Linked DNA regions of Cellulosilyticum sp. I15G10I2. The protein of the gene in region 2 interacts with the protein of the main gene of each other region in a pairwise test. Links are inferred from orthologs where the notes say so. Each region holds a gene or a part of one and is shown on either strand. Other genes may lie near its edges.

Evidence for each region.
Region 1: the proteins of ribD (region 2) and BN3326_RS20900 interact in binary tests that used the Escherichia coli proteins (3 or more experiments, as listed by UniProt). The link is inferred for Cellulosilyticum sp. I15G10I2 from one-to-one orthologs.

The regions. Positions count from the first base shown.
Region 1 is NZ_FMMP01000028.1:398,369-401,629, forward strand. What follows is about bases 34-2,962. They hold BN3326_RS20900 (acetyl-CoA carboxylase biotin carboxylase subunit), read right to left. Parts: upstream 2,222-2,962; coding sequence 845-2,221; downstream 34-844. Other genes in these bases: accD (acetyl-CoA carboxylase, carboxyltransferase subunit beta), read right to left, coding at 34-855; fabZ (3-hydroxyacyl-ACP dehydratase FabZ), read right to left, coding at 2,238-2,660; accB (acetyl-CoA carboxylase biotin carboxyl carrier protein), read right to left, coding at 2,678-2,962. Also shown: more of accD, read right to left, coding at 1-33; more of accB, read right to left, coding at 2,963-3,133; fabF (beta-ketoacyl-ACP synthase II), read right to left, coding at 3,134-3,261. UniProt on the Escherichia coli protein: This protein is a component of the acetyl coenzyme A carboxylase complex; first, biotin carboxylase catalyzes the carboxylation of the carrier protein and then the transcarboxylase transfers the carboxyl group to form malonyl-CoA.
Region 2 is NZ_FMMP01000011.1:218,780-222,046, reverse strand. The notes cover bases 250-3,184. They hold ribD (bifunctional diaminohydroxyphosphoribosylaminopyrimidine deaminase/5-amino-6-(5-phosphoribosylamino)uracil reductase RibD), read right to left. Parts: upstream 2,300-3,184; coding sequence 1,199-2,299; downstream 250-1,198. Other genes in these bases: BN3326_RS13050 (GGDEF domain-containing response regulator), read right to left, coding at 2,717-3,184; BN3326_RS13060 (riboflavin synthase), read right to left, coding at 543-1,193; BN3326_RS13065 (bifunctional 3,4-dihydroxy-2-butanone-4-phosphate synthase/GTP cyclohydrolase II), read right to left, coding at 250-522. Also shown: more of BN3326_RS13065, read right to left, coding at 1-249; more of BN3326_RS13050, read right to left, coding at 3,185-3,267. UniProt on the Escherichia coli protein: Converts 2,5-diamino-6-(ribosylamino)-4(3h)-pyrimidinone 5'-phosphate into 5-amino-6-(ribosylamino)-2,4(1h,3h)-pyrimidinedione 5'-phosphate.

The DNA.
Region 1 (3,261 bases), on a different replicon or contig from region 2:
TTACTTAGCCTCCTTTTGATGGAGTTTTAATAAACGTCCAAGAGTTTCTCTCATCTCTTGTCTTTTGACAATGGCGTCTATCATACCATGCTCAAGCAGAAATTCTGCCCGTTGAAAACCTTCGGGTAGTTTTTGCTTAATGGTCTGCTCGATTACTCTAGGTCCTGCAAATCCAACGAGTGCACCTGGTTCTGCCAAAATGACATCCCCTAACATGGCAAAACTTGCTGTTACGCCTCCTGTAGTTGGGTCGGTAAGTACGCTTATATATAAAAGTCCACTTTCATCATGTCTGGCTAAAGCTGCACTTGTTTTTGCCATTTGCATTAAGGAGAAAATACCTTCCTGCATTCTCGCACCGCCTGATGCTGTAAAAATAATAACTGGAAGTTTATGAAGTGTTGCATGTTCTATAGCTCTTGTCAGCTTTTCACCTACAACTGAGCCCATACTTCCCATCATAAATCTCGAATCCATAATGCCAATAACTGTTTTTTGACCCTCTATTTCAGCTGTACCTGTTATAACAGCTTCTTTTTGATCCGTTTTATCAATATAATTAACCAACTTTTTTTCATAGTCTGGGAACTCTAATGGATTGACACTCATCATATCTTTGTCGAGCTCACTAAAAGTTCCTTTATCAGCTATTGTTGCAAGCCTTGCTCTGGGCGAAAGAGGATAATAATATGAACAGTCCGGACATACGCCAAGCTGTGTTTTAAGATCTGTTTTATAGATACTTTTCTTACATCCTGGACATTGAACGTACATACCTTCTGGTATGCCTGTTTTTTTTGGCTGAGGATTCGCAGTAGCATATTTCTTTGATCGCTTAATGAAATTATCTAGCATCGTCATCCTCTCCCTGTTCTAAAATTGCTTCTAGGTTTTTTTCAATAAAGGAAGTATCAAAATTACCTTCTTTAAATGCCTTGGTGTTAAGTAGTTGATATTGGAAATAGATATTCGTATCTAAACCACCTATAACTAACTCCCCCAAAGCCCTTTCCATAATGTTGATAGCTTCTTCTCTCGTATCCCCATAGGTAATAATCTTTGCAAGCATCGAATCATAAGTAGGCGGTACTTTGTACCCTTGATATAACCCTGTTTCTATTCTAACCCCGCGACCACCTGGAAGATGAAGCTCTGATACAGTGCCTGCACAAGGTCTAAAGTTTTTGTATGGATTTTCAGCATTAATACGACATTCAATTGCATGTCCTTTTAACTTAATATTTTCTGTGGTAAGACTTAGTTTTTCTCCAGATGCAATTTTTAGCTGTTCTTTAATAAGATCTACACCTGTTATCATCTCTGTAATAGGATGCTCTACTTGAATACGTGTATTCATTTCTATAAAGTAAAAATGTCCATTTTTATCCACAATAAACTCAATAGTTCCTGCATTCTCATAGTTAACTGCCTGAGCAGCTCTAATAGCTGCTTCTCCCATACTTTCTCTAAGTTCTTCACTTAAAAAAGGTGAGGGGGCCTCTTCTATAACTTTTTGATGTCGCCTTTGAAGTGAGCAATCTCTTTCGCCTAGATGTACAATATTGCCATAAGCGTCACCTAATATTTGAAATTCTATATGGCGTGGGTTTTGTACATATTTTTCCATATACATACTGCCATCACCAAAAGCATTACTCGCTTCACTGCTTGCTGATAAGAAAGCTTTTTCAAGCTCACACTCTTCCCATACAATACGCATTCCACGACCACCACCACCTGCCGAGGCCTTTAGCATGACAGGATAACCTATTTGATCTGCAATCTTTTTGGCTGATTGTGCATCTGCTATTTTGCCATCAGAACCTGGTACTACAGGTACATCTGCCTGCATCATCATTTCTCTGGCTTTTGCTTTATCTCCCATCATACGGATCATATCAGCTGTAGGTCCTATGAATTTAACATCACACTGACTGCATATCTCTGCAAACTTAGCATTTTCTGATAAAAATCCAAAACCTGGGTGAATAGCATCTGAGCCTGTTAAAATTGCTGCACTGATAATGTTTTCTATATTGAGATAACTGTCCTTAGAAAGCGGACTCCCTATACAAACAGCTTCGTCAGCAAGTTTAACATGCAGCGCCTCTTGGTCTGCAGTAGAGTAAACAGCTACAGTTGCTATACCCATTTCTTGGCAAGCTCTTATAATACGAACGGCTATTTCACCTCTATTAGCGATAAGCACTTTTTGAATCACAATGTCTCACCTCCCCTTAGCCTATAGCAAACATAATTTCTGCTTCACACACTTTTTTGCCATCTACAGTAGCTAGTGCTTTACCAATGCCCATGGGGCCTTTTTGTTTAATAATCGAGCACTCTAGCTTTAAAATATCTCCTGGCAGTACTTTGTCTCTGAATTTAGCTTCTTTAACCGAGGCAAGGTAGGCAACTTTACCTTTATTTGCTTCTTGAGATAAAATAGCAATGGCACCAACTTGTGCTAATGCCTCTACGATAAGAACTCCTGGCATTACAGGCAGTCCTGGAAAATGTCCCTGAAAAAATGGTTCATTCATTGTAACGTTTTTGTACCCTATAACACCTGCGCCATTTTCTAGTATTTCAGCCTTATCTACAAGTAGAAAGGGATATCTATGGGGTAAAATCTCCATAATTTGCTGAATGTTTAACATGGTTTCACTCCCTTAAATTATTTAATCACAAATAATGGCTGAGCATACTCTACCATTTGTTCATTTTTTACTAATACTTCTACTATTTCGCCGTCTACTTCGGCTTCCACTTCATTCATAAGTTTCATAGCTTCTATAATACAAATCACGTCACCTTTTTTAATTTTAGAACCTACTGTTACAAACGGTGCTCCCCCAGGAGTACTTGATGCATAAAAAGTCCCTACCATCGGTGAAGTAATTTGTTTTTTTTCTGAGCAATCTTCTTTTTTAATAACAACATTGTCACTTTCGTTATTAATAGCAATAGTTGGATAATTCATAGCTGGTTGAACGACTTGGGAGCTGGCTATTTGAACGATCTCTTTTTCTTTTTCAAGGTTAATCTCAAATGTGTCACATTTGAGCGATAACTTCGTAAGATCAGCTTCTTTAAACTCATTAACTAATTGTTTAATAATTTCAATATCCATCTATACTTCATCCTCCCACTTTTTGACTATAATACTTGCATTATGTCCGCCAAATCCTAGTGAATTACTCATTGCATATTTAACTTTCATCGCTCTTCCTACATTAGGTACATAATCTAAATCACATT
Region 2 (3,267 bases):
TCTGGCCATTGTACCGTCTTCATTCATAATTTCACATATCACACCTGCTGGATATAAATCAGCAAGCTGAGCTAAGTCAACTGCTGCCTCAGTATGGCCAGCACGCTTTAGTACACCGCCGGATTTTGCTTCAAGTGGAAACATATGCCCCGGTCTTTTAAAATCACTTGCTTTTGCCTTGGGATCTAATACCTTTTTAACTGTTATGGCTCTTTCATGAGCTGATATGCCTGTTGTGGTATCTATTGCATCAATAGATAAGGTAAAAGCTGTTTGATGTGAATCAGTATTGCTCTCAACCATAGGCCCAATATTTAGTTCCTGAAGCCTTTCTCCTGTAATAGGCATACATATCAAGCCACATCCATATCTTGCCATAAAATTGATTGCCTCTGGTGTAACCAGCTCTGCAGCCATCAAGAGATCCCCTTCATTTTCTCTATCTTCATCATCTACTACAACTATCATTTTGCCTGCCTTAATATCATTAATAGCTTCTTCTATTGTGTTAAACTTATACATTTTCTGTTCTCCTTCTCTTTTTATAAAAAGCCATGCTGATTTAAAAAGTCTAAATCTATAGCTTTCTTTTCAACTTTATTATCCCTAGGGTCAATGAGTTTACCAATGTATTTTCCTATCATGTCACATTCTAAATTAACATGTTCACCTACATTTTTTCTAAGTAAAGTTGTTATTTCTTTGGTATGAGGAATAATAGAAACTTTAAATACACTATCATCTATATAAGCTATAGTTAAACTAATACCATCTATGGCAATAGAACCCTTTTGAATAACATACCTTAAAATCTCAGGCTCTGCTGATATTGTTATCCATACGGCATTATCTTCTTCTTGGTAATTTTTTATAATGCCCATCCCGTCAATATGTCCGCTTACAAAATGGCCGCCTAATCGGTCTCCTACTCTAAGCGCTCTTTCGAGATTAACTGCATCTTTCGGTCTTAAAAGATACAGATTGCTCCGTCTCATGGTTTCAGCCATTACATCTACAGAAAAACTTTGTTTTGAAAAGTCTGTAACAGTCAAACAAACACCATTCGTACTTATACTATCACCAAGCTTTGTATCTTTTAAAATGTTACTTGCTCTTATTGTAATTCTTGCTGAGGCCACCCCTTTAGTAACTGATTCAACCGTTCCAACTTCTTCTACAAGTCCAGTAAACATAAACCTTAGCCCTCCATTTTTATATAACCTTCAATCATAATATCTTCTCCAAAATGCTGCCACTTAACATCATTTAGCTTGATTGCCTCTTTCATAAAAAGTTTTCCGCCTCCGCCTACCGGTGTCTTAGCCATGCTGCCTCCTATTATTTTGGGTGCAATAAAGGCACTCACTTTATCAACTATCCCTGCATCTAGCGCCGAATAATTAAGCTCACTTCCGCCTTCTAGCAGCACGCTGTCTATCTTTCTTTCTCCAAGTTTTTTCATAAGCTCATTAAGATCAACTCTCTGATTTATAAGCGGCAAAATAATAACTTCTGCCCCCGTTGCCCGAATAGCTTTAATTTTTTCTTCTTTTGCAAGTTCTGTAGTTGCAATAATGGTGCCAGACATAGATTTAATATGAAATATATTAGCTTCTAAAGGTACTTTTGCGCTGGTATCTACAATAATCCTTATAGGGTCACTTGCATTTCCTGATTGAAGTCTTGTATTTAAAAAAGGATCATCTTGAATAACTGTACCCGCTCCAACCATTACGCCTGAAACCCTATGCCTTAATTCATGTACATACTCTCTTGAAGCTTCATTTGTTATCCATTTTGAATCTCCCGTGCATGTGGCGATCTTGCCGTCCAGCGTCATAGCTGTCTTAAGTATGCAAAATGGCCGCTGGGTTGTTATATATTTAAAAAATATTTCATTGAGTCTCATACTCTCTTCTTCTAAGATGCCAACAACAACTTCTATCCCATGCTCCCTTAAAATTTGAATCCCACGGCCCGAGACCTCTGGATTAGGATCTTGCGTAGCTACTACAACCTTTTTGATGCCCTCTTCAACTATGCGATAGGCACAAGGAGGGGTTTTGCCATAATGCGAACAAGGTTCAAGGGTAACATACATTGTAGCCCCTTTAATATCAGCAGCAGCATTTCTAAAAGCATTAACCTCAGCATGGGGGCCTCCATATACCGCGTGGTAACCTTCACCTATAATTTTTTCATCTTTTACAATAACTGCTCCTACTAGTGGATTAGGATTTGTATAACCCGCACCTTTCCGGGCCAGCTCCAATGCTCTTTTCATATATTTTGTATCCATATTTACCCCCATTGCATATCACAAGCTTTGCTTGTGATATTGCCACAAATAAAAAATTGAAAGTGTTTTTCTTTCGACCTTTAACACCTCTTAATATATTGTTACCCATAACAACTAATAAATTTACGTGTTTACAAAAAAATAAAAGCCCTGAATCTCTTCAGGGCTTAACTTGGCAAAATAGATCTATCTTTTGTTTATCATAAAAATAATAATAAACAATTCTAGATTAATGCTAATACTCTTCTTTCATCCAGACTATACTGTTGGCTTCGGAATCTAACCGAATCTGCCTTATGGCTCGCGGGCTTTACCGCCAGTGGGGATTCACACCCCGCCCTGAAGATTTATTCAATTTTCTTAAGTACAAATTTAGCACAAACTGACCTTACTGTCAATTTTTATTTTTTATCTGTTTTATTTAGAGCTATATACCTTAACTTGATTCCGTCCATTTTGTTTTGCCTCGTAAAGTGCTTGATCTGCTTTAGATATAAATGCTTCAATAGTATGAGTAGCATCAGGAATCATTGAAGCTGCCCCTAGGCTCACTGTCACATACGGATGAACCTTAGAATTTTCATGGGGAATATGCAAGGCTTTAACATTTGATCTAATCATCTCCGCTATTTTTCTAGCACCTTCCGCATCTGTCTTCGGAAGTACTACAACAAACTCTTCGCCTCCATACCGTGCCACAAAATCACCCGGTCGATTAACTGAAGCTGCAATCTCCTTCGCAACACCTATTAGACAATCATCGCCCTTAATATGACCATATGTATCATTATAGGCTTTAAAGTAATCAATATCTATCATAATAACGGATAATGGCATCTTTTCCCTTATACCGGTTTTAAAGCTGATCTCAATATACTGATCAAAATTCCTTCTATTAGGTACGCCAGTGAGTCCATCATGATTAGAAAGGGATAAAAGCTCTCCATTTTTCTTCTGAAGTTCTAAAA